DNA from 3 places in the Peribacillus sp. FSL R5-0717 genome. Region 2 is predicted to be linked to each of the others. Evidence: riboswitches for the same ligand, from Rfam matches in the RefSeq annotation. Region 2 holds a riboswitch; each other region holds the start of a gene.
The links. Region 2 has a riboswitch for cyclic di-AMP ahead of NYE65_RS09105 (TrkH family potassium uptake protein). Riboswitches for the same ligand answer to the same signal wherever they lie in the genome.
Positions count from the first base shown of each region.

Region 1: another riboswitch for cyclic di-AMP. It lies ahead of NYE65_RS17115 (APC family permease); the one in region 2 lies ahead of NYE65_RS09105 (TrkH family potassium uptake protein).
Region 3: another riboswitch for cyclic di-AMP. It lies ahead of NYE65_RS13955 (cation:dicarboxylate symporter family transporter); the one in region 2 lies ahead of NYE65_RS09105 (TrkH family potassium uptake protein).

Region 1 is NZ_JBBOOF010000001.1:3,540,658-3,551,712, forward strand. It holds gene NYE65_RS17105 (glycosyltransferase family 2 protein) at 1-546, shown strand, start outside; gene NYE65_RS17110 (GtrA family protein) at 506-961, shown strand; cyclic di-AMP (ydaO/yuaA leader) riboswitch at 1,314-1,458, shown strand; gene NYE65_RS17115 (APC family permease) at 1,596-3,422, shown strand; gene NYE65_RS17120 (RhaT/GlcU family sugar-proton symporter) at 3,910-4,764, shown strand; gene NYE65_RS17125 (SDR family oxidoreductase) at 4,780-5,565, shown strand; gene NYE65_RS17130 (NADPH-dependent FMN reductase) at 5,644-6,189, opposite strand; gene NYE65_RS17135 (bile acid:sodium symporter family protein) at 6,297-7,262, opposite strand; gene NYE65_RS17140 (RrF2 family transcriptional regulator) at 7,585-8,001, shown strand; gene NYE65_RS17145 (nitroreductase family protein) at 8,116-8,823, shown strand; gene lepB (signal peptidase I) at 9,085-9,621, shown strand; gene cobT (nicotinate-nucleotide--dimethylbenzimidazole phosphoribosyltransferase) at 9,749-10,795, shown strand; gene NYE65_RS17160 (sigma-54 interaction domain-containing protein) at 10,880-11,055, opposite strand, start outside.
Region 2 is NZ_JBBOOF010000001.1:1,868,033-1,879,087, reverse strand. It holds gene NYE65_RS09115 (STAS domain-containing protein) at 1-292, shown strand, start outside; gene NYE65_RS09110 (potassium channel family protein) at 411-1,067, opposite strand; gene NYE65_RS09105 (TrkH family potassium uptake protein) at 1,091-2,428, opposite strand; cyclic di-AMP (ydaO/yuaA leader) riboswitch at 2,602-2,744, opposite strand; gene NYE65_RS09100 (hypothetical protein) at 3,074-3,265, shown strand; gene NYE65_RS09095 (TetR/AcrR family transcriptional regulator) at 3,667-4,266, opposite strand; gene NYE65_RS09090 (ABC transporter ATP-binding protein) at 4,385-5,110, shown strand; gene NYE65_RS09085 (ABC transporter permease) at 5,107-6,123, shown strand; gene NYE65_RS09080 (GntR family transcriptional regulator) at 7,149-7,847, shown strand; gene NYE65_RS09075 (TetR/AcrR family transcriptional regulator) at 7,923-8,510, opposite strand; gene NYE65_RS09070 (ABC transporter ATP-binding protein) at 8,664-9,581, shown strand; gene NYE65_RS09065 (ABC transporter permease) at 9,581-11,055, shown strand, end outside.
Region 3 is NZ_JBBOOF010000001.1:2,843,411-2,854,465, reverse strand. It holds gene NYE65_RS13980 (PP2C family protein-serine/threonine phosphatase) at 68-1,219, shown strand; gene NYE65_RS13975 (UDP-N-acetylmuramoyl-tripeptide--D-alanyl-D-alanine ligase) at 1,271-2,653, opposite strand; gene NYE65_RS13970 (D-alanine--D-alanine ligase) at 2,806-3,888, opposite strand; gene NYE65_RS13965 (hypothetical protein) at 4,453-5,235, opposite strand; gene NYE65_RS13960 (hypothetical protein) at 5,577-5,738, shown strand; gene NYE65_RS13955 (cation:dicarboxylate symporter family transporter) at 5,808-7,067, opposite strand; cyclic di-AMP (ydaO/yuaA leader) riboswitch at 7,240-7,387, opposite strand; gene NYE65_RS13950 (efflux RND transporter periplasmic adaptor subunit) at 7,587-8,846, opposite strand; gene NYE65_RS13945 (hypothetical protein) at 8,861-9,523, opposite strand; gene NYE65_RS13940 (YegS/Rv2252/BmrU family lipid kinase) at 9,652-10,545, opposite strand; gene NYE65_RS13935 (TetR/AcrR family transcriptional regulator) at 10,677-11,055, opposite strand, start outside.

The sequences.
Region 1 (11,055 bases), 1.7 Mb from region 2:
GTCTATAATCATGCCGATTTCCGGCTAATGAGCAAAAGGGCGATCATGGAGTTGGAACGCTTTGATGAAACGAATCTTTTTTTACGGGGGATTGTACCGCTCATTGGGTTTAAGACGGACTCTGTTTATTATGACCGTAAAGAAAGATTGGCCGGGGAAACGAAATATCCATTTAAGAAGATGGTTGCTTTTGCACTTGATGGCATTACTTCCTTTTCAGTTACACCGATCCGGCTTGTATTATGGCTAGGATGTCTTTCCTTTTTCATTAGCTTACTCTTTGGGTCTTACTTTTTATGGTTGAAATTTTATGGGCAGACCGAAACTGGCTGGACCTCATTGATCACCTCCATATGGTTGATCGGTGGACTACAGTTGATTGCTGTCGGGTTGATTGGGGAGTATATCGGAAAAATCTATAATGAATCCAAACGCCGGCCTAAATATATTGTTGATCTTGATCTATTTAATCCGCTCGATTTTAAAAAACGGGAGCAATTAGAAAATGAACGGAACAGTATTGAAAAACTATCTAAAACAAACTAACTCCTTTATCCGCTTTTTATTGGTTGGAATAGTCAATACAGCGGTTGGACTTTCCATCATGCTTTTTCTCATGAATGCTCTTGAATTATCTTACTGGATCTCCACCTTTATCGGCAATGGTACGGGAGCTGTAACGAGTTTTCTTTTGAACAGGACTTTTACCTTTAAAAGCGATATAGAATGGCGGCGAGGAGTTGCCCGTTTCTTTTGCGTCATCCTGATTTGTTATTCCGCCGCTTATTCTATAGGCCAAGCCATTGCAGAATCACTGGAAGGAACCGTTCATTTATCCATACAACAAAATTTGGCTGTTCTGATAGGAACAATCTTTTATACAGTGCTTAACTATCTTGGCCAGAAATACTTTGTCTTTAAAAAAAGCAATTTGAGGCCAATTCAAGAAGGAAGGAACTAAATAGCGTAGATCAGTGGAATAATGCCCCCGAATGGACGGGAATAAAAAATGGAATCGGAAAGCGAAAATTCTGATTTAATGACTATCCAAGCTGGGGCAGATCTGTTTTACTTGATCCATCACGTTACTTCATTTTTCCTTTTGGGGAATCTATCTTTTGTTCATTGTCTTCTTGAATATCTTCCTTTCAGACGTTTACTTTCCTCCTTTCCTACCATCGAATCATGTGTTTGCATGACTTTTGTTAAATAAGTCAAGAATTAAACCTCGCATACAAAAAATAATTATATTTCTGTGCAAAATTTTCATTTACTTTTCCTTTTCACGGGAGTATGATAATCAACAGTTTCATATTTCTAAATCGCTTAAACCTTATGGTGCGGGGGACCCGGTATTGGGATTGTTACTACAATCCAAGGGGTGAATCCTTTCAAGGTAGGGCTACTCTTAGGTCCGAATCCGACAGCTAACCTCGTAAGCGTTATATGAGAAGGAAGGTGGAGCTTGTTAGACAAAAAAATTGATGTCTACAGGTCTATTTAGCTATGACTTGTAGGCATTTTTCTGTTTGTCTTGTTTTTTGCTACAGCTGGGTAACATAAACTTATAAATTTAATATGGTGGTGAATACTTGATGTTATCTTCTATAAAGAGGTTCTTGATTGGGAGACCTTTAAAATCAAATGCACTTGGTGAACAAAAGCTTAACAAAACAAAGGCGTTGGCGATATTATCTTCTGATGCTTTGTCTTCGGTTGCTTATGGGCCGGAGCAAATATTGATCGTTCTGATCACGGTCGGTGCTGCGGCATTCTGGTATTCCATACCCATCGCCATCGGAGTATTGTTACTGTTGGCTGCATTGATCTTGTCCTATAGACAAATCATTTTTGCTTATCCTCATGGCGGGGGAGCCTATGTGGTTTCAAAAAACAATTTAGGAGTCAATCCAGGGCTGATAGCTGGAGGATCCTTATTGGTCGATTATATATTAACTGTGGCTGTAAGTGTTTCTGCAGGTACGGATGCCATCACATCCGCTTTTCCCAGCCTTCATTCATATAATGTAGGCATAGCCATCATTTTCGTCATTCTGCTTACAATCCTGAACCTGCGGGGGGTTACGGAGTCGGCCTCTGTTTTGGCCTATCCGGTGTATCTATTCGTTTTAGCCCTGTTCATCTTGATTGGGGTTGGAATTTACAAGATCCTGACGGGAGGAGTCTCACCGGAATTGCATGCGTCAATCGGGACTCCGGTAGCCGGCATCAGCTTATTTATACTGCTAAGAGCATTTGCATCAGGAAGCTCCGCATTGACAGGAGTCGAAGCGATTTCCAATGCAATCCCGAACTTTAAAGATCCAGCACCGAATAATGCTGCAAAAACTTTAATAGCTATGGGTTCCTTACTGGCAGTATTATTTACGGGAATCGTATTCTTAGCCTACTATTTAAGCATTGTTCCTAGCGCAGAGGTAACGGTCGTCTCGCAGATTGCTGAAGAGATCTTTGGCCGGAATTTCATGTATTTCTTCATTCAAGGTACGACTGCATTGATCTTGATACTTGCTGCCAATACTGGCTATTCCGCTTTCCCCTTGCTTGCGGTGAATCTTGCAAAAGATAAATTCATACCAAGGGCGTTTACAATTAGAGGGGACCGATTAGGATATTCCAATGGAATAATCATACTGGGACTTGCATCCATCATCTTGATAGTCTCATTTGAAGGACATACAGAAAATCTCATTCCGCTTTATGCCGTAGGGGTATTCATTCCATTTACTCTGTCCCAGACCGGGATGATTGTTAAATGGATTCGCGAAAAGCCAAAAGGCTGGATGTTGAAATTAACCATTAATTCAATTGGTGCCATTATTAGCTTTATCGTCACGATGATATTCTTCTTGACCAAGTTTACTCAGGTTTGGCCTGTTTTGATTTTTATACCTATTATCCTGTTAATTTTTCATCGAATCAGAAAGCATTATGAAGCAGTTGGTGACCAATTAAGGATTACAACTTGTGAGCCGATCTTGCCAATTGAAGGAAATATCATTATCGTACCTGTGGCCGGTATAACTCATGTGGTTGAGAACTCTTTAAATTATGCAAAATCTCTATCTGCACATCAGGTCATTGCCGTTTATGTCGCTTTTGAAAGAGAAGATGAAAAGAAATTCGAAGAAAAATGGAAGAAGTGGCAACCAGATGTAAGGCTAGTTACACTGAATTCTTATTACAGAAGTATCATTCAGCCATTAACTAAATTTGTAGATACAGTTGAACATAAAGCGAGGGAATCCAACTATAAAGTTACGGTAATAATCCCCCAATTTATTCCGAAGAAAGGCTGGCACAATATTCTTCATAACCAATCAAGTTTACTGATTAAGGCCTACTTGCTTTATAGAAGAAATGTGGTTGTTGCGACAGTGCCCTATCATTTGAAGAAGTAAGTTCCATTATCTAAGAAAAGAAGCAGACCTACATAAGGTTTGCTTTTTTTCTAATCTTTATAAAAAATTCAGCAATAACTTACGCTGCCGATATTTGAGTATGAACATTCATTACTCACAGTAACTATGAAGCCCGACAATAAAAAGGATTTGCAGTAAGATGTGGGGATACTTCCTCTTTTAAAGCTTTAATTAATGTTAATATAAAACCTTCTCCATCATCATTATCCGATTGACTGCTGTTTGGGAAAGTTATTATTTCAAAGTCGCTGATGATTCGGAAATGGACATGCGACATCATCAACGGTGGATAGCATCAATCAGTATCATTAAAAAGGGCTGCGTCTGCAGCCCTTTTGTGTTGAACAATTTTTAAGGGAAACACTTCATAAAATTACCAAGGGTCAATTCAAATAATGCGAACATATTAAGAAGACAAAATGAAATTTCCTGCTTAGTTTTGTACTTACATATATGGGGGTTGAAGATGGATATACTATTAGCTCTCTTGCCGGCATTATTCTGGGGAAGCATCGTTTTATTTAATGTGAAACTCGGGGGTGGACCCTATAGTCAAACACTAGGTACAACGATTGGCGCCTTGATTTTTTCAATTGGTGTTTATATTTTCGCAGATATTAAATTGTCACTCCTGGTGTTTGGAGTCGGAGTCGTATCTGGATTGTTTTGGGCTGTTGGACAAGCTAATCAGCTTAAGAGCATTGATTTAATGGGAGTTTCCAAAACCATGCCAATATCAACAGGATTGCAGCTCATTTCAACCACTTTATTCGGGGTCATAGTTTTTAACGAATGGTCTACAATGAAATCGATTATTTTAGGCGTTTTGGCTTTAGTCTTCATTATTATAGGAATCGTCTTGACCTCCTTGGAAGATAAAGAATCGAAAGAGGGCAAGTCGGGAAACTTGAAGAAAGGAATTGTTATTCTCCTCATCTCGACATTCGGTTATTTGGTTTATGTGGTCGTGGCCCGTCTTTTTGATGTTGATGGGTGGTCAGCGTTGTTCCCTCAAGCGATCGGGATGGTGATAGGCGGCCTGTTATTGACTTTTAAGCATAAACCGTTTAACAAATATACGATTCGCAATATCATTCCGGGATTGATATGGGCTGCAGGGAACATGTTTTTATTCATTTCCCAGCCACGTGTGGGAGTGGCCACTAGTTTTTCACTTTCGCAGATGGGCATAGTCATCTCAACTCTTGGGGGGATCTTCATTTTACGTGAAAAGAAAACGAAGCGCCAACTAATTGGAATCGTAATTGGGATTATCTTGATCATCATAGCTGGGATTATGCTGGGATTGGCAAAAAGTTAATTGGAGGGTGATTACATGTATACAGATTTAGAAGGTAAGGTCGTGGTCATAACCGGATCATCCACTGGTTTAGGAAAAGCGATGGCCATTCGCTTTGCTAAGGAAAAGGCAAAGGTCGTGGTTAATTATCGCACTAAATCAGAGGAAGCGGATAGTGTAATGGAAGAAATCAAAACAAATGGCGGGGAAGCCATTGCAGTAAAAGGCGATGTCACCGTTGAAGAAGATGTTATTAACCTTGTTCAATCAGCGATAAAGAATTTCGGGAAACTCGATATATTCATCAATAATGCAGGGATTGAAAATCCGGTTCCATCTCACGAGATGCCGTTAAGCGACTGGAATAGGGTAATCGATACTAACTTAACGGGGAATTTCTTAGGCTGCCGCGAAGCTATCAAGTATTTTGTCGAGAACGATATTAAAGGGAATGTAATTAACATGTCCAGTGTACATGAGATGATTCCCTGGCCTTTATTCGTTCACTATGCAGCTAGCAAGGGCGGGGTGAAGCTGCTTACGGAAACCCTGGCTCTTGAATATGCACCAAAAGGGATCCGCGTGAACAGCATTGGTCCCGGAGCCATCGCCACGCCAATAAATGCCGACAAGCTTGAAGATCCCGAAAAGAAAAAGGACCTTGAAAGCATGATTCCGATGGGGTATATCGGAAAGCCTGAAGAAATTGCCGCGGTTGCTGCATGGCTGGCATCTTCTGAGTCCAGCTATGTAACGGGCATCACTCTATTCGCTGACGGAGGAATGACAAAATACCCTTCATTCCAAGCGGGTAGAGGATGAGTTTTGATTAATTCCTCTTATATGCTTTACACAAGAATCCCAGCAGGATCAGGCCTGCTGGGATTCTTGTGTAAAGCATTAACGAGTATGATGATTATACCAGCTAATGAAATTATCGACGACCGTATCGATAAACTGGACAGTCGGCTCATGTATAAGGCTGCCTTCGTTATCGATTTTGTCATGCACTGCACCAACATATACTTCATTCCCAGGAAGGAGTGGGGAGGAGATGCCTATTGCGAATAAGATTTCACGCAAATGCAATTGAGCTTTTACCGTCCCTAATTGCCCCATTGACGCACCCATGATCCATGATGGTTTGCCGATCAAGACTTTATCGACACGTGATAACCAATCAATTGCATTGCCCAATACTCCTGGAATCGTCCCGTTGTATTCAGGTGTTACCCACAAGACTGCATCTGCTTCGGCCACTTTGCTTTTAAATTCTTTTACAACCAATGGAGGATCATTTTCAATATCTTGATCATAAAAAGGTAAATCCCGAATGTTCAAGATTTCGAGATCAAAACGATCTTTATATTTAGTTTGAATATATTTGGCTAGCTTAAGGTTGTATGACTCTTTACGGATACTTCCCACTATGGCAACAACTTTCATCTCCAATACCTCCAATGATTTTATAATGGATAATCATGTAAATGTGTTCCACTTACCTATTATAATTGGAATGTAATTGAAAGGGAAAAAGGATGCTTGGGAAATAATCATTCGGCGGATGGCCCTTCAATCACACCACGATGAAAATGTCTTTCCATGACATACCCAAAAAAGGAGGCAAGCATTTGTTGAAACAGCATGCCAAGTACAACGGGTACCGCAACGGCAGCAGGGAAATAAGTGGTTGCAAGAACGGCTCCAGCACTGATGTTTCGCATACCGCCTGTAAATGTCAAGGTGAAGATATCCGCCTTTTCCCATCTTAAACATGCACCGACCATCCAAGAAAGGGCATAACCTGAAGCGGCTATGAACAAAACCAAAAAGGCCATGATCATTATTTTCTTATCGAAATGGGTTAAGAAAGGCGCTATTTTTGAACTGTTCAATATGACTACGATTCCAACGCTTATCTTGGAGAATGGAGCTAATCGGGGAGATAGTGAATATTGTATCTTTCCTTTTGTAGCCTGATTCAAGAACATGGCAAGCATGGAGGGCAGAACGACCATTCCGATTAATCCTTTCACTATCGACCCCAAATCCATTTCGATCGAACCGCCTCCGAAAAAGGAAATGCTGTAAGGGACGATGAATGGCGAGAGTAGGGTGTCGATTAAGATGATGGTTAGGGCAAGTATGGCATTACCCTTATAAATGGATACCCAGATCATACTGGTGACACCGGTTGGAATCACTACAGCGAGGACTAGGCCGGTAATTGTGAAAGCATCACCATGAAACACTAAATGACCGAGGACAAAAGCCCAAATTGGCATAAGCATATGAAGGATGATCAATACGATGAAAACGGGTAAAGGGTGGGTGACTGCCTGTTGCAGAGATTTAAAGTTAGAGCCTAAACTCCCGGAAAATGTAATGAAGGCAAATACCCATGGAACAAGAAAGGTGTAATCCATTAGATGTTCGGACAATAATACCCCAATAATCACGCTTATCGGCGTGATAAAAGGCATGACTTTATCGAGTTGTTCATTTATTGTTTTCAGCATCATTTATCCACTTCCTCATCCATTCTATTAAGTAAGTTTACCATATTCCAAAACATATAATTTGTAAGACAAGAATTTTGTCAATTTATTTTTGGAGATGGTGAAATGCATTTAATGTAAGACTATATAAAATAGGCCAAGTGGGATGCTAATATATCCATTCTTTTTGTGTTCTCCATTACTTTCGCTGCTATGAAACAAAAAGGGCTGCAAGCTTTCCCTGATGGATGGTTTTATAAGGAGGTTTTTAGGCAGGATTGTTCGATGTAACGTTGTATATTCAATGAAAAATAGTTTAAAGTAGAGGAGAGAGGTGAAAGAAATGGCAGAAAAGGTTTCCAGTATAATTTGGTTTAGTCTTGCAGTACAAGCCCTGCTTGTTCTTGCTGATCATGATGGATTATGCAATAGTAATAAATTGGCCGTTAAGCTTGATTCGGAGTCAGGTTTTCTTAGAAAAATATTAAGTAATTTAGTGAAGGCAGGGCTGATTCAAGCGAAGGAAGGAAGAGATGGGGGATATTCACTTGCCAAAAAACCCGAACAAATCATTCTTGCAGATATATACTCTGCAATTAAATCCGAACCTTTTTCAAAAGGCTTTCTTGATGTGAATGCTAAAAAATGCTTTCAACCATCTTCCCGCGAAGCTTTATGCGGCTTGAAAAACGAGATGGAGAGCTGGATTATACAAGGCTTGGAACAAAAGACGATTGCTGATTTACTTTCAAAATCCTGATGTGAAAAACGAAACTGCCAGGGTTTCGTTTTTCTTAAACTGTATTTGACAAAAGAACAGTATGCGTTATATACTGTTCCTGTAATAATTACAGTTAAATGGAGGTCATTATCAATGACAAAAAATATAATGAGTAAAGAAGAGTACCTGAATAAAGCTAAAGAATTGAATGTACCGCTTGAAAAGCCGAAAGTCCTTAATGATACGGATTTCATTACGGTAGCAAAAGAACGGAGATCTGTTCGCCAGTACGATGCTGAATACGTGATGACTGAAGAGGAAATTCGTGAAATCCTGGAGATTGCGATTCAAGCGCCGTCTTCTTCCAACTTACAGCCATGGAGATTCCTTGTGATTCAAGATAAGCAAACCCAACAAGAATTGCTACCCATCGCAAATAACCAACAACAAATCGTCGATGCATCTGCTGTCATTGCCGTTTTAGCTGATATAGAAGGTTACAAAAATGCAGAACGGATTTATGGTGAATTAGTCAATAAAGGGATCATGAAGAATGAAATCAAAGAGCCATATGTAGCCTCTATTCTGCATAATTACGGCAACTTTTCCGCTGAGAAGGCTTTAAGCGTAGCCATGATTGACGGTGGCTTGGTTTCCATGCAGATCATGTTGGCTGCAAAAGCAAAAGGATACGATACAGTCCCAATGGGAGGGTTCGATGAAGCCAAATTTGTGGATGCGTTCAATGTACCGGAAAACTTCAAACCTGTCATGTTGATTTCCCTTGGAAAAGGAACTAAAGCAGGCTTTGAAAAAGTCCGTTTGCCACTCGATACTATATTGACTTGGAATAAATTCTGAGGAACAAACTAAGAAAAAGGATAGCTAAAATCGCTATCCTTTTTCTCATGGTTTGAGATTGACTCTGAAAAATCATTTATTCTCGCGAGCAATAAATGAATGTGTTACAATTTTTCCAGATATTTCTTTGGAATGTCTCCTCTAAAAATCACCGACCGGCAAATTAGCTAATGAATTCTTTTTGGCGCTGCTAGCCAAAATACAGCAATTATCGTAGGTTTAGCCGTTGACAATGGATGGGAGGGAATCCGTGTGAAGAATATGAAAAGTGAAGTGTTCTCGTGGTTGAAAGCTATCTTATTCGCTTTAATGATCGTGTTCATTTGCCAACAGTTTTTATTTACGCCAGTCACGGTAAAAGGTGAGTCAATGGAGCCGACTTATGAAAATGATGACCGGATCGTGGTAGCTAAAATCGGAAAGCCGGAGCGTTTCGATATGGTCGTATTTTATGCTCCGGACGCGGAAGAGAATTATATAAAAAGGGTGATCGGTTTACCAGGGGACAGCGTCGAAATGAAAGATGATGTCTTATATATCAATGGGAAAAAGTATACAGAACCATATTTGAATACAAAAAAAGGAGAAATTCCACCTGAAGAGAACCTGACGGAGAATTTCACCCTAAGTGATTTACTCGGGAAATCCAAGGTACCTGTCGGTCATTTATTTGTCATGGGGGATAATCGAAGGAATAGTTGGGATGGAAGAAGATTTGGTTTTATTTCTGAAAAATCACTTGTGGGCAAAGTGAAATTTCGCATCTACCCTTTAAATGAAATGGGAGTGCCGAAGTGAAACGACCACAGTGAATTCAATGAAAGCCTGGATGATAATATATGGACTAAGTTGTATTTATAGCAGATGATGGATAAGAACCTTTTCCTATGGTTAAGGTTTTTATTTTGGATTGTGGGGGATTAATATGAAGAATGGTTTATCTGCCATTTCCATCCCGATGCTGGATGAAGAAATGGGACGTCAGGTTAAAGGACATGTCGATTCGCTGACGGTTCCTCAGGGAAGCTTAGGACGGCTGGAAGAATGGATAATTGAACTGGCCAAGATGACAGGGGAGGCATTTCCGGACATTTCGAAACCGGGGGTGATCGTGTTTGCAGCCGACCATGGAATTACGGAAGAAGGGATTTCCGCGTATCCAAAAGAAGTGACGGAACAAATGGCACTTAATTTCCTGAATGACGGTGCAGCTATCAATGTATTAAGCCGTGCGATAGATGCTTACTTGGACATTGTCGATATAGGGATCGATGCAGATATCGAAGCACCGGGGTTAACTTCCAGAAAAGTCCGTAATGGAACTAGAAACTTTTATAAGGAAGAGGCTATGACAAAGGAAGAAGTAAATCAAGCGCTTGACATTGGGTATGACCGTGCAGAGAAAATGATTGCCCGTGGGGTGAACTGCCTGATTCTTGGTGAAATGGGAATCGGAAATACGACATCCAGTACCGCCATCATCTCCATAATAAGCGGGAAAAGCGTCGAATCACTAGTGGGGCAGGGAACAGGATTGAAGTCAGAAGGCATTTTACATAAGCGAAGAATAATTGAAGAAGCGATTTCATTAAGAAATCCTAATCCTGATGATCCAATCAACATTTTGATGAATATCGGTGGATTCGAAATTGCAGGTATGGCAGGGGCCATGCTTGCTGCAGCGAATAACCGTATACCCATTCTTGTTGATGGTTTCATTACAACAACGGCTGCTGTTTTGGCAAACCTGATTTCCGGACGTGCAGCCGATTATATGTTTGTTGGACATCGATCTGCAGAACCTGGTCATAGAGCGGCCATAGAACTGCTTGGCAAGGAACCGATCCTCGACCTGGGAATGAGAATCGGGGAAGGAACAGGGGCTGCCCTGTCATACCCCATTCTCAAGGCGGCGACATTGGTCATTAAAGAAATGGCAACATTTGAATCTGCGGGCGTGTCAAATAAGTAAGAAAAAGGAGACCTCGATACGCTGGTCTCCTTTTTATACGGTAAAAAAGGGGATACTGCATTGAAACATTCTTCTTTTCCGCTGTTATTTAATGGGCAGATGATCTTTATATTTCTTCATTTTTCTGACGACGGAAGGCTGGCTGATACCTAAGAATTTAGCCATTTCATATGTGGACTTGCATTGTTTACTCGCTTTCATCAACATCCATTTTTCGACTTGTTCGAGGGCAGTATTGAGATCACTATCATCAACCATCA
Region 2 (11,055 bases):
AGGCGATATTGACACGACGAGGGGCATGTCCTTGCTTGAAAACACCTTACAAAAGTGCGCTGAAAAAAATGTCACCAGACTTTTCATTGACCTATCCGGCGTTCATTCAATAGATAGCGGATCCGCACACCAGCTGTCTCAATTGATTGAATCCTTGCATTTGATCGGAATTCAAACAACCCTTTCAGGACTTCGGCCGGAAATAGCCATGACTGCCGTTAAGCTTCAACTTCCTTTTGATAAAGTGACGATAAAGTCCACTCTTGCCCAAGCGATCAGTACGATAAAATAATACATACATACCCTGGGCTCGGGCATGTTCGTTATAAATTTCATCGAGAAGACCTCCATATGGCGGTCTTCTCGTATGTATTAGCCTTCAAAAGGAGCAAAAGCCGGAACCTGCCGGATTATTCAATATTGGCAAAGACGGCTAGATCTTCTTTATTGCCAACCACTAAAAGCATATCTTTTTCATGGATATCCTGATCCGGTGACGGTGCTATGATAATTTCTCCATTACTCACGATGGCAATGACGCTGATATTATATTTTGCCCGTAAATCAAGCTCCCTGAGGCTTTTTCCCTTCATGCTCATGGGGAGGATGATTTCCTCGATAGTGTATTCTTTAGAAAGCTCGATATAGTTCAGCATGTTAGGGGAAAGGAGCTGGTTCGCGACCCTTTCCCCCATATCCCTCTCAGGGTAGATGACCCAGTCGGCACCGACTTTTGTCAGCACCTGACCGTGATTTTTATTAAGTGCCTTGGCAATGACCTTTTTGATCCCAAGCTCTTTTAAAAGCAAGGTAGTTAAAATGCTCGATTGCATGTCATTTCCGATGGCTACGATGACACAATCGAAATTACGGATTCCGATTGCTTTCAATGTCTCTTCTTCGGTCGTATCCGCCATGATTGCATGGGTAACGTTCAGTTCCGCATTCTCGACTCTTTCCTCGTTCACATCAATACCCAAAACCTCTTGGCCTGCCGTATATAATCTATGGGCCACACTGGTTCCAAATCTGCCTAAACCTATCACGGCATATTGTCTTTTTCCCATCTTTTACGCTCCTTCATGCATTATTAACCAATCATGATTTTCCCTTTTGGACGTCGGAACGGATCTGGCTTGCGCCTCATGGCGATAGCAAAGGCAAAAGTCAAAGGACCAACACGTCCTGCAAACATCGTGAAAATGATGAGCATCCGGCCAACCGGTGATAATTCCGGAGTCAAACCCATTGAAAGTCCCACGGTGGCGAAAGCTGAAGTGGCTTCAAACAAAATCATCAAAAAGTCAGATCCGCTTTCAGTGATGGTCAGCAGAATGGAGATGGTGGAAACCACGAATACACCAATGAATGTGACGGATAATGCTTTAAAAATCGTTTCACTCACGATGCGGTGTCGGAACAAGACCACATCACCCTTACCTTTAATCTGTGACCAAACCGTTCCGGCAATCGTCGCCAATGTCGTCGTTTTAATCCCGCCGCCAGTCGATCCGGGTGATGCCCCAACGAACATCAAGAAAATGATGAGCAGTAATGCAGGCTGAGTTAAATCAGGGATATTCAGCGTGTTGGAGCCTGCCGTCCGTGGTGATACCGATTGAAATAAAGAAGACAGTATTTTACCCATGAAAGATAAAGGCTGCAATGTCTTGGCATTGCCGTACTCGAATAAAAAGATTAAAATCGCGCCGGCAATCGTAAGGGTCACGCTAGTCGTCAGAACGATCTTCGTATGTACGGATAAACGATGTGTATTCCGATATTCGTATAGTTCATTCATCACGATAAAGCCTATCCCGCCAAACGTGATGAGGAAGGCAACGGTAAGGGTTACGAATGGATCCGATACATAAGGGGTCAAACTCCTGAATTCCCCCATTAAATCAAAGCCGGCATTATTGAAATTCGAGACGGAATGAAAAACACCGTAATAGATCGCCTTGCCGGTTGGCATGTCAAAAGAAAAGCGAATCGATAAGATAAGGGCACCCATGCCTTCAATGATGGCCGTGAAAATTAACAGCCATTTCACTAATCTGACTACACCCGCCATGGATAGATTATTTAACGACTCCTGCAGAACTAACCTGCCTTTTAAAGAAATCTTTTTGCCTAATAATAAAAAGAAAAACGTCGCAAATGTCATGAACCCTAGGCCGCCTACCTGAATCAGTGTTAAGATGACCAACTCACCAAAAGTGGTGAAGGTCGATCCCGTATCCACAACGACCAGTCCTGTTACACATGTAGCGGAAGTCGAGGTGAATAAAGCATCCAGAAAAGAAAGACCATGGCCATCTTCTGTGGAAACCGGCAGGGTCAATAAATAGGCCCCAAAAAGTATCAGGATGGCAAAGCCAAGTACAAGTATTTTTGGCGGATCTAACAAATTTTTTGCTTTTATCAAATTGATCATCCCTGCCTATAAAAATGAAATGTGTAAAACTGTATGAATATCTTAACCATCAATCCTCATTCCGAATCTTTTTAAAAGGCATAATAAAAAGACCTGCGAAAACATCGAATAGCTTATTGCCACAAAAAGCGTGCAAAAAAGGCTCCCGAAATAGGCGGTCTTATGACCTCCTTCGCTTTAGCCGACGAAGTTAGCTGACGGGTAGGATGGCGAAAGAGCTGATCTCATCCCTTCTGCAAGGCAGAATTAACCCCAAATGATTGGGTCCTCCGTACTCATTTATAATGAGTTTTGGCCGAAATGCATTAAATTGATAAACGTATTCTACTCCCATCATTTAGCAGTTGTAAACCCCTAAATCGTAAAAAAATATTTCTTTAACAAAACTGAAAATTTACGTTTTATTTACATTCAGAAAACGTATTGACAAATATTAGTTAGCACATTATGATAGGTTCGATTAATCCAATTAAGATAACCGGCATCGATCTACTTTATTCAATAATTTCAAGCAGAACATGCTATTGCCATTCGAAATTTGTAATAGATAAATTATGTTTCTTTTGTAAAAGATAAAGGAAAAAGCAGTACATTATTAGTTAAATTCAATACATTTTATTAAAAAGGCGGGCAATTATGGAGAAGACGTTCAATAGATATGTTATTAATGCTACAGGCAAGGGTGGCCAAACATATTTAACACAATGCCAGGATAAAGATGCACTAAGGAAATGGATAGCCGATCATGAGGATCAAATCATCATGAATGAATTAAGGATAACGGATAAGAAAAAGAATCCGTTTTTAAAACTGTTTTCCCCAAGGTAAATCAACTGATTCCAACATTCATAGCGGTATTCAATTATTGTAATTCCCTGTGTTCTATCCAGGAACGGTGAGCGAAAAATCCATATCTTGTTTTGCTTTTAAACTCATTATATTTAATGAGTTTTTTTGCGTTATTTACAGTTTTGAAACAATAATGTTAAAATTTAGTAATGTTTAATGTGGACGTAAAGAAAAGTAAAATGAAATGACCACTTTCCTAGAACAGCCGAGGATTGTTGGGTATTTATGGGGGGCGTCGCAAATTGGTCTCGTTCCTTGGGGACGGGGGTTTAAATTGTACGATCAAAGGGGGAGAAGCGATGACATTAAGAAATGCATTGGTATCCTGGAAATACCCTTCCATTCTTTTGTGCGGAATAGGTATCTCCAACTAAAATCGTTCATTGGATGAATGTGCGCAATTGGCTGATGAAGTTCAAGATTTGAAAATGGATTTTCGCCATTTCTTCCGCCGTTTGTTCTTCACAGTTCTCCAGCCACTCAGTAATCACCCCTAAAATCGCCGATGTCAGGAAGGCGTGCATATACATGCGGAATGCTTCATCTTTAGCTGCAGGATGCAGGCTGATCAAACGCTCCAACAGTACTTCACCGAAAACCCGTTTTATTTTTTTCGCAAAAGAAGGGTCGCCCTGATCACCAAGAATGGCCCTTAATGCGTGAGCATGTTCACTGATGAATTGAAAAATTGCTATGAAAGGCGGATAAAGTTGCTGTTGATTAAGAGCCAAAAAAGCCTCTTTAGGCAAAATGGCAGTAATGCGGGTTTGAAGTTCATGTAACAATTCCTGCTGTAAGTGATCCATCAATTCATATTTATCTGTGTAGTGCAAATAGAATGTGCCCCGATTAATATTGGCACGCTCTGCGATTTTCTTCACGGATACATGTGAGAACCCCTCTGCTTCAATAAGTGCAATAAAATGATGTTGTATCTGCTTTTTCGTCTTTTGTACCATATCCTCATGAATCGATGCCATGGAATGTCTCCTTCACTAAACATTTTTCCAAATGTGTTGATTGTATTAGACCGAATGCTACCTTAGAATGATGATACACTCAACACCGTGTTAATTAAAGAGGGAGGATGTGTGTGCAATGAAAAATGTGATTTCCATTGATGGAATTGCTAAGGGTTTTCAGCAGAAGAAGGTCATTCAGCCAATGAGCCTGAATATTGAAAAAAGCGGAATTTTTGGTTTGTTAGGTCCATCCGGATGCGGAAAGACGACTTTGATTAAAATGATTGTCGGATTAATTAAACCCGATGCGGGTAAAGTCACGGTTCTGGATCATGAAGTGCCAAATGAATCCCTGTTAATGGATGTCGGCTATATGGCACAGTCCGATGCTTTATATACAGAATTGACGGGAGCTGAAAACCTCGAATTTTTTGCGAAGCTATACCGTTTTTCGAAAAAGGAACGAAGGGAACGCATTCAATATGCAGCTGAAATCGTACAGCTGACGAATGATTTGAACGTTCGGGTTGCCCATTATTCAGGGGGAATGAAACGCCGTCTTTCACTTGCGGTTGCACTCATCCAAAATCCGGAGATTCTCATATTGGATGAACCGACAGTAGGAATAGACCCTTTGCTGAAACAATCGATTTGGGAGGAACTTGAGCGTTTAAGGAATGAAGATGATAAGACGATCATCATCACGACGCATGTGATGGATGAAGCGGAACGATGCGATAAACTGGCGATGCTGCGTGAAGGTGAAATCATCGCGGCAGGAACCCCTGAAGCTTTAAAAACTCAATTTGCCGCGGAAACGCTTGATGATGTTTTTTTAAGGATTGGAGGCGGCATAAAATGAGAATTGCCTCTCTTGTTACTCGTATTACCCAGCAGATGCGCCGGGATCGAAGGACGCTCGCTTTATTTTTCCTGGCTCCATTGCTCATTTTAACGCTCATGTATTTTATTTTCGATACAGAGGCAAGTGATTTGAAAATCGTTGTTACAGGCAGTGATGAAACGATCGTTAAAGCATTGAAAAAAGCGGATTTTCAAGTGACGGCTGCTGAGGAATTCTCACAGGAAAAGATGATTGAAAAGGATGCGGATGGCTGGCTTCATGTTGAAAATGGCAAAATGAAACTCACACTTTTGAACGACGAACCTACCCGGGCAAAGGCCGTTCAAATGCAAATGATGCAAGGCTTGCAAGGGAATGAAAAAAACACTCCTTCAATTGAGGAGAAATATGTTTACGGAGACGCCAACACAAAGGGGTTTGATACATTCAGTCCGATGCTCGTCAGCTTTTTCGTTTTCTTCTTTGTATTTTTAATAGCGGGGATTGCGCTTTTGAAGGAGCGTACAAGTGGTACGTTGGAACGGCTGCTTGCCACCCCGATCAAAAGATACGAAATCGTAGCGGGCTATGTGATCGGATATGGCTTATTTGCTCTAATTCAAACCATAATTGTCGTGCTTTATGCTGTCAATGTATTGGATATCGTCCTTGTTGGCTCCATTTGGCTCGTTTTACTGACGAATATACTGGTCGCGCTCGTTGCATTATCCCTTGGTACATTACTATCGAGTTTCGCGACATCCGAATTCCAAATGGTACAATTCATTCCGCTGGTCATCGTGCCGCAAGTCTTCTTTACAGGGATTTTCCCATTGGATGGCATGTCAGACTGGCTCCAAAAAATCGGCAAGGTCATGCCTCTCTATTACGCATCGGATGCCATGAATGGCATTATGTACAAAGGTTTCACGTTCAATGAGGTCTTACTGGATCTGCTCATTCTCCTGGCCTTTGCCATCGTTTTCATCACCATCAATATCATTAGCTTAAAAAAATACCGTGCACTATGAAATCAACTTATCAAAAAACAAAAAAGCAGGATTCCCGGAACATGGGGAACCGGCTTTTTTTACTGCATACTTTTAGTTGAAAGGGATTTTGATACTTACACCTTTTTGACCATGAGCCTTTCATTGTTATAATCTGATTCGCGGCGCGCCTGCGGGGTCTCCCATACCACGCTTTCCCCGCAGGAGTCTCATACCTTATGTTCAAATCAACTTTGTGTTTTAAAAGAAAAACTGCAGGCAGGTTTCATTACGAACCAAGTTTTAGACTAGTTTATCCTTTAAGTTTTTTTACCTATAATCCTCATTGGATGGAAGAAATATGCGACACTCCTGCCGAAATACTGTCTAGCCGAGACCCCACAGGCGCTTACGCCGAGGAGGCTTGGCAGACAGTCGGCGGAAAGGGAGCGGATTTCTGAAATCAGCTGGAATGTTTTCTCGAAAAAACTTTAGGCTGGTCTATTTCGAACCAAGTTTAAGACTAGGTTATCCTTTAAGTTTTTTTACCTGTAATCCTCTTTGGATGGAAGAAATATGCGACACTCCTGCCGAATTCTGTCTAGCCGAGACCCCACAGGCGCTTACGCCGAGGAGGCTTGGCAGACAGTCGGCGGAAAGGGAGCGAATTTCTGAAATCAGCTGGAATGTTTTCTCGAAAAAACTTTAGGCTGGTCTATTTCGAACCAAGTTTAAGACTAGGTTATCCTTTAAGTTTTTTTTACCTGTAATCCTCTTTGGATGGAAGAAATATGCGACACTCCTGCCGAATTCTGTCTAGCCGAGACCCCACAGGCGCTTAGCCGAGGAGGCTTGGCAGACAGTCGGCGGAAAGGGAGCGGATTTCTGAAATCAGCTGGAATGTTTTCTCGAAAAAACTTTAGGCTTCTCTGCGGATTTGTCAGCAGTCTGAAAGTAACAGAGGTTTCTTTACAATCGTTATAAAATAAACTATTGTAAAGAAAACCTATCATTCAGTCTAAATTATTGTTCTAAATCATTATGTATAGAGGAAGGTATATGGAAATATGGTTGTAAAGTATAGAATGGTCGTAGAACAAATGGAGAAAGAAATATTAGATGGAAAATATACATTAAATACTAAGTTACCCACTGAAGAAGAGTTGATTAAGAAGTTCGATGTCAGCAGGAACACCATTAGAAAAGCAATCAACATATTGGTTGAGCAGGGGTATATCTATCAAGTTCAAGGAAGCGGCATATTCCTTAGGGAATTTACCAGACCGGGCTGCATTTCGATGAGGGATATGGGTGGCTTAACCAAAGTGTTTCCAAATGATGAAATGAAAAGTAAAGTGTTGAAGTTAGAATTAATAGAAGCCGATGAAAAATTGGCCAAACGAATGAAATGCAAAGTAAAAACCAAAATCTATAACCTGAAAAGGGTTAGATACTTAAATGGTCAACCCATTGTAATAGAAGAGTCCTTTTTCAATAAAGATATCATTCCGATCATAAATAAAGAAATCGCAAATGGTTCCATTTATGAATATATAGTCGAGGATTTGAAGTTGAATATCGGGTTTGCGGATAAAATCATTTCGTGTGAAAAACTTAATGACGATGATGCTGGGCTTTTGGACTTGCAGCCAGGTGATCCGACTTTAATCGTTGAAAGTACGGTCTTTTTAAAAGCGGGAGCCGTTTTTGATTTATCAATCGAGAAATATAATTACACTTCAGCCAAATTATTAACATTGACTTAAAGAGTGCAGGAAAATTCTTGAATAAGATTATACGGTGTGAATGGGAGATATCGATTCACACCGTTTTTTCTTCATTCATTTCTCTTTTTCCCCAACGATCCCATAAAACAAAATCTTCATAATATCCTCAGTCAAAGGCAGGATGCTTTGATAAACCTCTTCCCGTTGGATATATTCATTCATTGCTTTTATATAAAATAAAATCGCTTCATTAGATAAGTTCGGATCAACATATCCTTGTTCCTTCCCCTGGTTAAACAGATCGATAAAGCGGGGCAGGGCCTTTTCTGTATATATTTTTTCCATATAATTGATTCCGGAAGTATATTCCTTCATTAAATATTGATAAAAATCTTCATGAATTTGTTTGGCCGTTTCATTCTTCGTGAACATGAGCTGCTTTATTTTTTCAGGGAAGTCCATGTTGCTGGCCAGTATTTGTTCAAATTCATCCAATGCCTTATCTGTATAATAAACAAAAACCTCATGAGTTAGATTATGTTTGCTTTCGAAGTAATTATATATCGTTACTTGAGATACATTTGCTTTTTTTGCTATTTCCCCAATCGAAATCTTTTGGACACCATACTCCATGAATAAAGCCAAGGCAGCCTCTAATATATTTAATTTTTTTTGTTCCCTGCGTCGTTGAAATCCGTCCATTTGTTTCACCTCAACCTTAGTTTAATTAAAAATATGTAATAGAACAATTAAATTAGTTCATAAACTATTGTCAGGAATTATTCTTTTGTATATTATGAACTAAATCAGTTAAAATATTTCATATTTTTTCAATGAGGAAGAGGTGGATGAGGAATGTCAGTATTGAAAACAACGGATTTAACGAAAAAATTTGGAAAGTTCACCGCTTTAAATGGTGTGAACATTGAAGTGAATAAAGGGGAGGTATTTGGGTTCATCGGTCCCAATGGTGCTGGAAAATCAACAACGATCCGTGTGCTGCTCGGGATTTTAAAAGCGACGGATGGAGAAGCGAAGATTTTTGGCAAGGATGCATGGAAAGATGCCGTTGAAATTCATAAGCGAATCGCGTATGTTCCGGGAGATGTGAACCTATGGCCCAACTTAACAGGCGGGGAAGTCATTGATCTATTTGTTGAATTACGCGGGACGAATAATAAAAGCAGGCGCGAAGAACTAATAAAAAAATTCGATTTGGATCCTTCCAAGAAATGTGGAACATATTCAAAGGGAAACAGGCAAAAGGTTGCTTTGATTGCTGCTTTCTCTTCTGATGCCGACCTTTATATATTGGATGAACCAACATCAGGTCTAGATCCATTGATGGAAAGGGTTTTCCAAGAATGTGTGATGAACGCGAAAAATGAAGGAAAAAGCATATTGCTTTCCAGTCACATTCTTTCTGAAGTGGAAAGGTTATGCGATAAAGTGGGAATCATTCGGCAAGGGCAAATAATTGAAACGGGAACATTGGATGAGTTACGACATTTAACGAGAACGAGCTTGCTTGTAGAAACGAAGCAGCCTATTCCTGCTTTAGGGAATGTAAACGGTATTCGGGATATCGTGATGAAAGACCAGGCACTTTCATTCCAAGTGGATACAGATGAGTTGGATAATGTCATGAAGTATATAAGCCAGTTTGGAATTGTGAAATTGGAAAGCGCGCCGCCTACATTGGAAGATTTATTCATGAGCCATTACGAAGGCGAAAGGAAGACTTCTGATTCTGGGGCGGGAGGTGCGTTATAATGGCGAACCAGTCCTATCATAATACAGGAAGACTTTCCCGATTCATCGTACGGCAAGATCGGATTCGGATCCCTGTTTGGATCATTTCCTTATCCGTCCTTTCCTTTATGGTTGCGATGGCATTCACCGATCTGTACCCGACTGGGCTAGAAAGGCAAACCATTGCAGAAACGATGAAGAACCCTGCAATGACAGCGATGGTGGGGAAAGGTTACGGCCTGGATGACTATACAAACGGAGCGATGATGGCGCATCAAATGTTACTGTTATCCGCTATGGCCGTGGGGATAATGAGTATTTTACTTGTTACACGCCATACACGCGCAGATGAAGAGGACGGCCGTATCGAAATGATCCGTTCTTTGCCGGCTGGACGATTGGCTAATTTATATGCAACCATTTCCGTATCGTTTGGAACGAATGCGTTAATCGCGATAATAATGGGTTTCGGGTTGTATGCTCTGGGAATAGAAAGCATGGATTTGGAAGGTTCCCTTATGTATGGAGCTGCGTTAGGGGCAACCGGTATTTTCTTCTCGGCAATAACGGCATTATTTGCCCAGCTTACCGAGAGTGCTCGAGGTACGATGGGTTACTCCATCACTGTATTGCTTCTCTCCTATCTTATTCGGGCGATAGGGGATGTCAGCAATGAAACACTTTCCTGGTTTTCACCATTGGGTTGGGTTTTAAGTTCAGAAGTATATGTGAATAATTATTGGTGGCCAATCATCCTTACGATCGGTGCGGCAATCATTTTGGTTGCCTTATCTCTATATTTGAATGCCATCCGTGATTTGGAAGCTGGATTCATTCCGGCTAAGCCCGGCCGGAAATATGCTTCATCGTTTTTAAAAAGTCCGCTTGGTCTCGCGCTGAGGCTGCAGCGTACAGGATTGATCGCCTGGGCAGCCGGGATGTTCATTTTGGGAGCATCTTACGGTTCCGTATTAGGCGATTTGGAATCCTTTTTTACAAATAATGAAATGATGGCCGAACTATTGACGCCAGTTGAAGGCTATTCACTGACAGAACAATTCTTGACAATGTTGATGTCAGTCATCGCCATGATATGCACCATCCCGCCTTTAATGGCAATGTTAAAGCTTAAAGGGGAAGAAAAAAAGAACCATACTGAACATTTACTGAGCCGTGCTGTATCCCGTACAAGGCTTATGGGCAGTTATCTTATCATCTCCGTTATTGGCGGTTTTCTCATGCTTGCGCTTGCTGACATCGGTCTTTGGGCAGTCGGGAATTCCGTGATGGATGAAGGGGTTGCTTTCGGCACTATATTTAGTGCAGCGATGGTCTACCTGCCTGCGATGTGGATCATGATTGGTATCGCCGTATTGTTTATTGGCTTTGCACCAAAATTATCCGGCTTGACTTGGCTTTACTTGACCTACTCAATCTTAGTCGTTTATTTAGGGGGAATGCTTCAATTCCCGGAATGGATGGCAAAACTAACACC
Region 3 (11,055 bases), 980 kb from region 2:
TAAAAATTATAGTAAATTAGTCTAAATGCAGTATGATTGACCTATCAACAAATCAACGGGGGGTTATATGAACATATTCACAATAGATGTTCCTTTATGTAAGGATTTTGGTCGAATCTTAAAGAAAATGAACAAGAAAGTCACTTTTTTGGAGGATCCACTCAATCAAAGTCATCTATTCGAAGATTCATCGGACTTAATGAAATCATTATTTATTTTGCCTTTGCACATATCAACAGATTCTTGGCAGCAAACTTCTTTATTTGCCTTAGCTGAATCTCACGAAATCCCTATCTTATTCATTTACAAACGCACTTTAGGAATGGAGCCCCCTCAGGCCTTACCGGAAAAGACCTTTTATGAAACCATGGCAGTCCCTGCCGATTCAGTAGAAGTCCGGATTAAATTAAAGTCACTCAAAAACATCAGCATGCAATTGTTTTCGGCAAAAATGAAGGGGCAAGAGCTTGAAAAGATACACCAAAAATCAGCAAGGAGCCTGCGAATTGCAAAGGGGATTCAACTTTCAAGTTTACCTTTGTCGATCAATAATGATGATATAGAGGTCAAAGGCCTTTTTCAGCCTTCGAGTGAGCTTTCTGGGGATTTATTTTACTGGGCGGAGGTCGGCGACAGGATATATGGCTTCATCATGATCGATGTATTTGGAAAAGGTATTCACACAGCACTTATAAACATGTCCATAAGGACTTTGATGCCCGACCTTATCAAACGGGTAAAAGACCCCATTTACATAACAGAGGAACTGGGCAAACATATTCGGGACCTATTTCAAGGAGTTAATCGGGAAAACAAAAAACATGCTCGTATTACAGCCTTCATCGCATACGTGAATACAAAGGATCGACTCATCGAATATGTGAACTACGGACTTCCTTCGGCCTTTTTGTATTCCCCATGCACCAATCAAATTCTCAACTTAAACGAAGGGGCCACCCCAAGCGGACTGATCCCCGAATTGCCCATAAAAAAAATAGTCTTTCACTATGAACCAGGAAGCCGTTTCATCATCTATACAGACGGACTGTCTAAAACGCCCACACCTTCCGCCATTGACCGATCTGACAATATCGAGAGGGAATTCATTGAAAATGTCCATCTCGATACAAATGACCTTCTTCAGGAGCTATTGGTCTCAAGGATGAGGCATTCAGTGATTAACGATGACATCTGCATTATAGCCGGGACACTGTTTTAAAGACAATAAAAGAGGCCGTTTCAATAAAAGAAACGGCCTTTTCTTTATTTTTTATTTTTGTAGAGCTTGAACTACTTCCTCCAGCTTCATGCCCCTGGAAGCTTTAACAAGTATGATGTCATTTTCCTGTGTGGACGACTTAAGTTCCTCTATAAGCTCCTGCTTATCTTGAAAAGGGCGAACCTGCTCCGATGAAAAAGACTTGCTCGCTCCCTTGGCAATAAACTCGGCTAAAGGTCCATATGTGAAAATCTTATCAATCCGCTCATTGGAAATCAATTCACCAATTTTCGTATGAAAGTCTTTTTCCTGCGGCCCTAACTCCAACATATCTCCCAATACAAGGATCTTATTCTCGAATCCAGATAAGCCCTCAACCAACTCCACTGCCGCCTTGACTGAAGTTGGACTGGCATTATATGCATCATTGATGATTTTCTGCCCTTTTGCGCCTTCAACCAATTCCATCCTCATATTAGTCAACTGAATGGTCGATAGGCCTTTACGGATCGAAGAATCATCCACATTGAATTCTTTAGCAACCAAGATGGCCGCCAACGCATTAAGAACATTATGATGACCTAACACAGGTATCTCATAACCGATCTCCTTATCACCGCTTGCGATTGTAAACGTGGTACTGTCCGCCCCTTGGCTAATGGCCTGTGGATATAAATCATTTTCTTCCGTACGTCCAAAAGATATTACGTTTAAATCAGGAAAATCCTTTTTGATCCGATTGCGAAGCAATGGTTCATCACCATGATATATCAGCGTTCCATCTTTCGCCAAACCTTCGACAATTTCCAACTTCGCATTCGCGATTTCCTCGCGTGATCCTAAATCCAATAAGTGTGATTCACCGATATTGGTAATGATCGCTACATCAGGCTTTGCCATTTTGGATAAGAACTCGATTTCACCGCGGCTGCTCATCCCCATTTCCAAAACAGCCGCTTCCGTATCCTGTGCCATAGAAAGTATCGTTAGCGGCAAACCTAAATGATTATTGAAGTTTCCATTGGTTTTATGAACCTTATAGGCAGTGGCCAGCAGCGCAGCGGTCATATCTTTCGTAGTGGTCTTACCATTGCTCCCTGTTATCCCAATGACTTTTATATTCAACTCCTGGCGGTAAGAACGCGCCAATTGCTGAAGTGCTTTCTCAGTGTTTTCGACAATGATTATCGGTAAATCATCAGGAGGATTCGGAACATCCCTTTGCCAAAAGGAAGCTGCAGCCCCTTGCGCTAAAGCCTGCTTGACATACTCATGGCCGTCAACCTTCTCTCCCTTAAGCGGAATGAACAAACATCCTTCCTTAACCGTTCTTGAATCGATGGTAACCCCATTAATTCCTTTGGACTGGAATGGACTGATATCATTCAATCCCTCTGCCATTTCATGTACTTGTTTTAACGTTCTCTTTATCATTTTGTTCCTCCTACATTCATCGAACCGTTAATCGCTCTCCGTTAACCAAACGAAGCAGAAACCAGTTTAAATCGCACCGGTTCCTGCTGATTGGAATCCATCAAATCAAGGCATGATGGATTGTGGAGTTTACTGATACTTTACCTGCATGATCAAACTGTATATTTGATTTGTTGTTTTTCCTGATGACGTTCCAAGGCAAGTTTCACGAGTGTTTCAATTAACGCTGGATAGTCGACACCTGTGTGCTTCCACAATAACGGAAACATGCTGAAAGGAGTAAACCCAGGCATTGTATTCACTTCATTAATATAGATTTGCCCCTCATGCGTCAAGAAGAAATCTGCGCGGACCAATCCAGAGCAATCCAATGACTTAAAGGCAGTAATGGCCATTTCGGATAAAGCTGCATACTCGCTTTCCGTTATCTCCGCCGGAATGACCATCGCTGAATTACCGTCTACATATTTTGCTGAATAATCATAGAAGGCAAAATCTTTCTTAGGGATGATTTCGCCTGCCACTGAACAAGACGGTTCATCATTACCAAGAATACCAAACTCGAGTTCACGAGCAATGACCCCTTCTTCAATGATGATCTTCCGATCGAATTGAAAAGCTTCCGCTACCGCTTTTTCCAGTTCATCAGCATCATTACATTTGCTGATACCGACACTTGAACCTAAATTGGCAGGTTTGACAAAACAAGGGTACCCCAATTCATCCGCTACCTTTTTGATGGCACTTTCAGTATTCTTCTCCCATTCGGAACGAATGAACCAAGTGTATTTCACTTGAGGAAGTCCTGCCTGGGCAAAAATGTTTTTCATGATGACCTTATCCATTCCTGCTGAAGAAGCTAAAACGCCATTCCCTACATAAGGAAGGTTCAACAGTTCCAGCATCCCTTGTACGGTTCCATCTTCTCCATTCGGTCCGTGAAGCAATGGGAAAATTACGTCATACCCTGTTGATTCACTATTTTCATCAGTTGAATGTGCTTGCAAGGCAAGAGGCGAGCTCGATTTTTCCGGTGAAAATGTCAAAGCCTCCACGTTCTCGGCAGGACCTGTTAACTTTGGTCCATTAATCCATGAACCATCTTTTGTTATGTAAATCGGATATATATCAAACTTTGCTAAATCGAGAGCTTTAATGACCGCTAAAGCCGTCTGCATAGAAACCTCATGCTCCGCAGATTTTCCACCATAAAGCAAACCAAGTTTAGTTTTCATGAGTTATTACCCTCCAATATTCTTTTAACCATGTTCATTGTATCACTTTACACTAAAACGGATAAAGCGAAACTTCCATCATTGAGGCTTTTCCAATGATTACTATTTTGCAAAACACAGAATAAAACTGCCATATCCTGTGGCAACTCCTGTGCTAGCACATCCTGTGTGGCGCAATCGGGCATTTACAGGCTGTTGGCTCACCACATTTCTTTTTCATTACATTTATCATCAGGCCTCCTTACAGCCTGTTAATGCGGGGTAAAGCGAAACTTCCATCATTGTGGCTTTTCCAATGATGGTTAGTTGAGCCAATCGGGCATTTACAGGCTGTTGGCTCACCACATTTCTTTTTCATTACATTTATCATCAGGCCTCCTTACAGCCTGTTAATGCGGGGTAAAGCGAAACTTCCATTATTGTGGCTTTTACAATGATTACTATTTTGCAAAACACAGAATAAAACTGCCATATCCTGTGAACACCTCTACGTTTCCCTCTCTTATCTTTTATGCATGAGACGGTAAGTCTTACACCTAAAAAGTTCAAAGACTTCAAATAAAATCAGGAGGATGGTGTATTTTTAATAACACTTTCCCAAATCTTCTCTTTTCGATTGAAGATAATAAATGCATCGGGCTCCTTACTATCTCTATCCGAAAAGGAATCATGCATTTCATCCATGTTTAAATAATCCCCTACGACCCATGCCGGTATCTCAATTTTCGTTCTAGTATACTTAACATCCCGAAAGGAAAAAACGAGCCCCTCTGCCAGAATATGAGCCAAGGAAACGATGATTTCTGCAGGAATCGCCGTCAGCTCTTTTTTCTTTCTGATTCCAAGCCACGTCCTCTCTACTTTTAACGGCTCCAGCTTTAGCGGAATCAGACTTCCTAACATCATATAATATGTCGAAAGAGAACGAAAATAAATTTTATTGAACCAGCCATCATCCTGGGCCAGGTACACAAATTGGTTATTCAATTTACGGAAAAACGGGGGATCAAGATGGGTTTTGGCGTGTCCTAAATATAATAGTTCCGCTATTTCCCTTCCATCCAATTCATCCAGCCCTTCCGCTTCTTCAAAATCAATCCAACAGAAATCTCCATATGCCCGGACATTTTCTTTAACGAGCTTCGCAATAGCTTCAGATGAAGCGCTCTCAAGCAGGACATTCAAATTGTATTCCCCACCATCGAATTGATGTTTCAATAATAAAATCGAATCCAATGTATACGGAAGCGAATTGACGAATTCACGAAAATTGAGTCCATTAAAAAGGACAAACCGTTCGGAAGCCTGCATATACATGTATAAGATATCATTACTTTCATTCTTCATAACCTGATCCCCTCCGAGCTCTCAATCAATAATGTTATTTTATCAAACTTTTGGAGTTTCACGTAAGTTATATAACCCCAATATTAATCATCATCATCTGTATCAGGTAAATAACATGAATCAAAGTCCATATTAACCAATAGGAAAAAATATAGGGATTTGAAGAATGGATCATAAATTGTTTTATCACTCATTAACTCGTTTCATAGGGCCGCTTCCCTATTTGCTTATGTATCCCAAACTCAAAATGACCGACATTAGCTTTGAAAACAAATCAACTGTATTTTAAAGCCTGAAGGTAGTTTCATTTCACAACACATGACCTTCTGGGCCGAGAGGAAATGATTTGGTTTTGGGGTAAACAAGATGAAAGGCTTTATGAATTTGGGGGTATTTTGACATCCGGGAAGACACGTCAAGAAGGTTGTTTCCTCCATAAAACAATTCAACTTGAAGTGCTTGAGTATCTGAAGGAAGCAGAGTTTACAGTCATCGAGAAATAAGAAAGCGCTATTTCATTCAAAAAATAAATAAAAAAATCCAGAGTGACATTTCACTCTGGATTTTTTGTATTAAGAAACTTGTTCTAGTTCTTTTTTGGAAGGAGGGTTGAATTGACCTTCCCATTTAGAGATAACGATTGCCGCAAGTGAATTACCGATAACGTTTACCACTGTACGTCCCATATCAAGAATACGGTCGATACCGGCAATAAATGCTAGACCTTCAATAGGAATACCGACAGTTCCCAATGTCGCTAAAAGAACTACGAAAGATACACCTGGTACACCCGCAATCCCCTTGGAAGTGATCATCAACACTAGCATCAGCGTAATTTGCTCATACGCGCTTAAATCGATTCCATACATTTGAGCGATGAAGATAGCTGCTAACGCTTGGTATAATGTAGAACCATCAAGGTTAAAGGAGTATCCAGTCGGAATAACAAATGTAGCAATATGTTTCGGACATCCCGCTTTCTCCATTTTTTCCATGATTTTCGGAAGAACCGCTTCTGAACTTGCAGTAGAGAAAGCAAGAACCAATTCTTCTTTCAGAAGTTTAATCAAAGTAAAGATATTGAATCCTACAAACTTTGCAATAAGACCCAGAATGACAATTACAAAGAAGATCATTGTTCCGTAAACAGAAAGCGCTAACTTTCCTAACGGAATCAAAGATTCCAAGCCGAACTTGGAGATAGTCACACCGATTAGTGCAAATACACCGATAGGAGCGAATTTCATGACCATGTTAGTTAGGTAGAACATTCCTTCTGCTACACCTTGGAAGAAGCGGAATACCGGTTTACCCTTTTCACCGATGGCCGCAATACTTAGTCCAAACAACACGGAGAAGAAAATGATCGCTAGCATATCGCCTTCTACCATGGCTTTAACTGGATTGGATGGCACGATGTGTACAAGTGTATCTACGAACGATTCATGCTGCTTAGTTTCTGCTGTATCAACATATGTGGAGATATCAGTTTGTTCCAGGTTATTCATATTCACACCAGCACCAGGCTGGATGATATTCGCTGAAATTAAACCAACAGCAATCGCTATCATAGTTACGACAACAAAGTATGATAATGATTTAGCACCTAGTTTTCCTACCGCTTTTAAGTCACCTACACCGGCAACTGCAACGATAAGGCTGGATACGATGATCGGCACTACGATCATTTTAATCATTCGTAGGAAAATGTCTCCGAATGGCTGTAAAAAGTTTTGGGCCGACTCATTACCATAAAAAATGGCACCAACGATAATCCCTAGAATTAAACCAATGAAAATTTGGCTAGCTAAACTTAGTTTGAATTTCTTCATTTACTTTCCTCACCTTCCATAAAGTCTTTGATGCAAAAACATTTTTGTCTCGGTAAGGGAAACAAGATACTAATAAAAGAAAGTAATTTTTCTTTTTTTGAAAAACTCTGTCTTTACGCCGAAAAAAAAGACACTTCATGTGTCGATTTCTTATAGGCGTGAATATTCACACATGTTCCCTTGAAGACGCTGACGAGGTTAGCTGTCGGGTTAGGATTGGAAACACAAAAAGCCCTTTCATTTCTGAATTCACCCCTAGCGGATAAAATCCACAAAAATGGGTCCCCCGTTCTTGGAATAAGATTAAGCGAGTTAACTTATAATAAAATATTATACTAAAAATGATAATCTGTAAATATTTATTCGCATCCGTTCTAGAAAAAGGTCTTTGAATATGTCTGAATATTCTGTATTAATAGCTATTCTATCTATAATTACGCTTCCCGATTTTTAATCACTTAAGTTATATTGATATAATTAATAAATAATTTGACATCACCTCTCTTGTGAAAAAAGCGGTTATTTTTCCAGAATGCCAAGTAACAGGTATCTTACTTTTTCCCTAGAGGTGAATTTTTTATAAGTTCCAGCTTTCACTTTTTCAAATTGAATCGGGGTAATAAAATAAGAATGGTTCTTCACTGCCACATTCGGCATCAGGAGGATGACGTCACCTACAGACGGTCCCTTTATGATTTCCTGCTTCCCTTCAGCCTTAAGACCTTTTGTAATGTAATGTTTATCCACATGGCCTTTATTCGTCAACTTGTAAATATAAGGATGCTTTTGGTATTGTACCGCCTCTATCGGTATGGAGGGTACACCGGCTTTCTCATTGGTTATTACAGTAAGATTCACTTTCGATCCCACCAACAGAGGTTCCGTTTCTTCGCCTTCCGGTTCGATTAAAGCCTGAAATGGAAATCTGTTATCTTTTTTTAATGATGGCTCTTCAGCGGGATAGGAATGGATACGGCCTATCGTCCCTTTCAATGCCTTTTTTGAATCAGAGGAACTTGCTTTTATAGTCATGCCCACTTCAGCCTTTTTCATTTCCTCTCCGGAGAAATACCCTTCAATTGCCATGTTTGTCGAAACGATGGATATAATGGGATTATCAAGGTTTTTATTGATATTTTTAACGATACCATCAGCCTCGCTCGTCGTCACAATTGCACTGGACTGCTCCTCAATCGAACTTAATTTAGCGTCAAGCATTTTCACTTTTTCATCCAACCTGTTTTTTTCTAGTTCCTGCTTGTACATTTCTTGCTCAATGTTACTTTTAATAAGATCTGAAGAGCTTGTCGTTATATCAATATTCAAGTTTTTTTCCACCGATTCATCAATTGCCGCTTCAGGTTCACTGGTCACGTTCCCCTGATAAGACCTCAACTTCCCTATGTATTCCTCAATCCCTGCCATTTCCCCCTCAGCTGCCGTTTTCTCCGCTTCCAAACTCGCTTTAAGCGCATCAAGTTCGGTCGCCGTATACTCAAACAACGAGGAGCCAGCCGTAACCGAATCGCCTTCTTTTACAAGGAATTTCTTAAAATCATTTTTCTTGGCATCAAAATAGATATCATACTCTTCTACTGGTTTAATTACCCCATTTGTTTGAATAGTATCCGTAATTGTATCTTTTTTTACCTTAGTCCAGTTTTCAACGAAAACCGTCCGCTCCACTTTGCTTTCTTTTTTTTCAATAAGGTATAAGTTAACGGTTATTAACACTATCGACGCAATGGAGACCGCCGCTATTTTCCAGTTACCGCTCATTCATTTCACCCGCTTTATACAAATACGCCTACTTGGATGTATCCTAAAAAGGCTTTAACAAACCATGTGGCCAAATAGAATAGAACAATCATTAAAAGGACCAAATAATTATTACGTTCTGTAAATTCCTTTAAATAAAAATATTGCAGAGCAATAATGAGAAATTGAAAAATGGTAATTTCACTGAAAAAGTGAATGAAATAATCACTTCTGAGAAAATACTGACTGATGATCCCCAATGAAAAAGGATTGGCATCGCTGCCTATATCCATTAAAACGAATAAGGGAATCAATAATGTTTTTTCCACTAATTGCAGGCCAAAAAGAATCATTTGAACGATAACTAATTTTATATAGGGGATATCAGTAACGATCCAAAAGAATAGAGCTGCTAAAAATATGTATATGGAAGGGTGGATTATTCCTGTTATTATATTGCCGCTCAAAATCAGCAACTTTGCTGCTTCGAATTCATTGGCGCTCATCTTCGTGATTTCTTTGGAAAATGATTCTGAACCAATGCCAAAATATCCCCCAACGGCGAATACTATAAGACTAAGAAAATATATAAATATTAATTTCAATCCAAGCTTTGTGACTGCCTCTGCATTTTGCAGCTGATAACGACTCCGATAAGGCTGTAAAATGCCCTTTAACAATCCGACCTGGTACACCATAATTGGTCCTCCTGCAAAAAATGATATATCATCATACATTTTATCCTATTTTGGGAACAATTGCAGAAATAAGGAATGAATATACAAAAAAAACACATAAGCCTTTCCCTTTAAATAGAATCCCCACATTAATTTGGTGTTAATACCGACAAATGGTGGGCAAGGACTTTAATGCGTGAAGGAGTTTGCCTATAGTTCTCTCCATCCATATCCACATCAAGCGGCCTCTTGGATTCAATAGTCAAGGTACCTGCTTGTAAATAAGTCACCCCAGAGTCAGAACTCATATTTTGAGTCCATGAACGTTTCATCGCTATTATTTCTAAAAATGCACCAAGGCTTGCATTTTCCAAGATGGCAACGCCAAAGAGCCCTTCGTCTGGTCTAATCATGGGAAAGGGCAATAAATTAGTGCCGATAAAACAACCATTCAAGACCAAAACCATAACTGCTTCCCCTTCAATGAAATCCCCATCATATTCCACTTTATAAGGAAAGGGAGCACTCTCACCAATTATCCTTACAGCGCTTAATAAATATCCTATCTTTCCGAACCTGCTTTTTTCCTGCTCATCAATATTATTTGAAGCATCTGAAATAAGCCCAACTCCCCAGAAATTGGAAAAATAATCATTATTGGACTTACCAATATCAATTGGACGAACCTTACCGTTTATTAATGCTTCCGCAGCTTGACGAACATTTTGAGGAATCTTTAATGTCCTGGCGAAGTCATTGCAAGTCCCTCCAGGTAAAATCCCAAACAACGGCCGCCTCTGAAGGGGTGAAAGGCCATTTACACACTCATGTACCGTTCCATCTCCTCCCAATACGAAAACTACATCCATTTCTTCACCATATTCCAAACAATAACGGCATGCATCGCCTTTTTGCTTTGTTTGTAGAATGAGAAACTCATCAATATGTGGAGCTAATACCGGAAGACACCCTCCTAGATTCCTTTTGAGTTTATCATTCCCTGCATTTTTATTATAAATCAGCATTCCCTTTTTCCATCGCATGATTCCAGCCCCCATATTATTGAAAGAATTGTCTTCTTCCCATCACTTTTTACTTTTTCCTAAATCTCCGTTTTTAAATCTCATTAAAAATTTAAATGAAAAAGAGGCTTTCGCCCCTTTCAGTAAAGTCTTCATATATTCAGCAAATAATCCTTCATCAATAAGATAAGCTTTGAACACAAGGGGCTTCTTTTTTCATTTTTTTCCAAAAATAACAAAAGACTTTCCAAGATGATTGAGCTTGGCCTAACCTTTGAAAATTCTTCTTGGAGTGCCTTTAAAGCTTCCGTAATTTTACCTGTTTCCATTCCCTCTTCTTTACGTGTTTCCACTTCCAGCATCCTGGCGATAATCGAATGGATTTCTTCTTTTGGGCTCATATCCCGCATCGAGCAACCTGGTAGGGGAAATTGTTTCAATAATGGATCTTCCATGTTCTCCAGACTTGTGACAATGGAATCCATCCGGTTCAATATGAAGCTAGGTAACAATTCTACATCGAAAGCATTT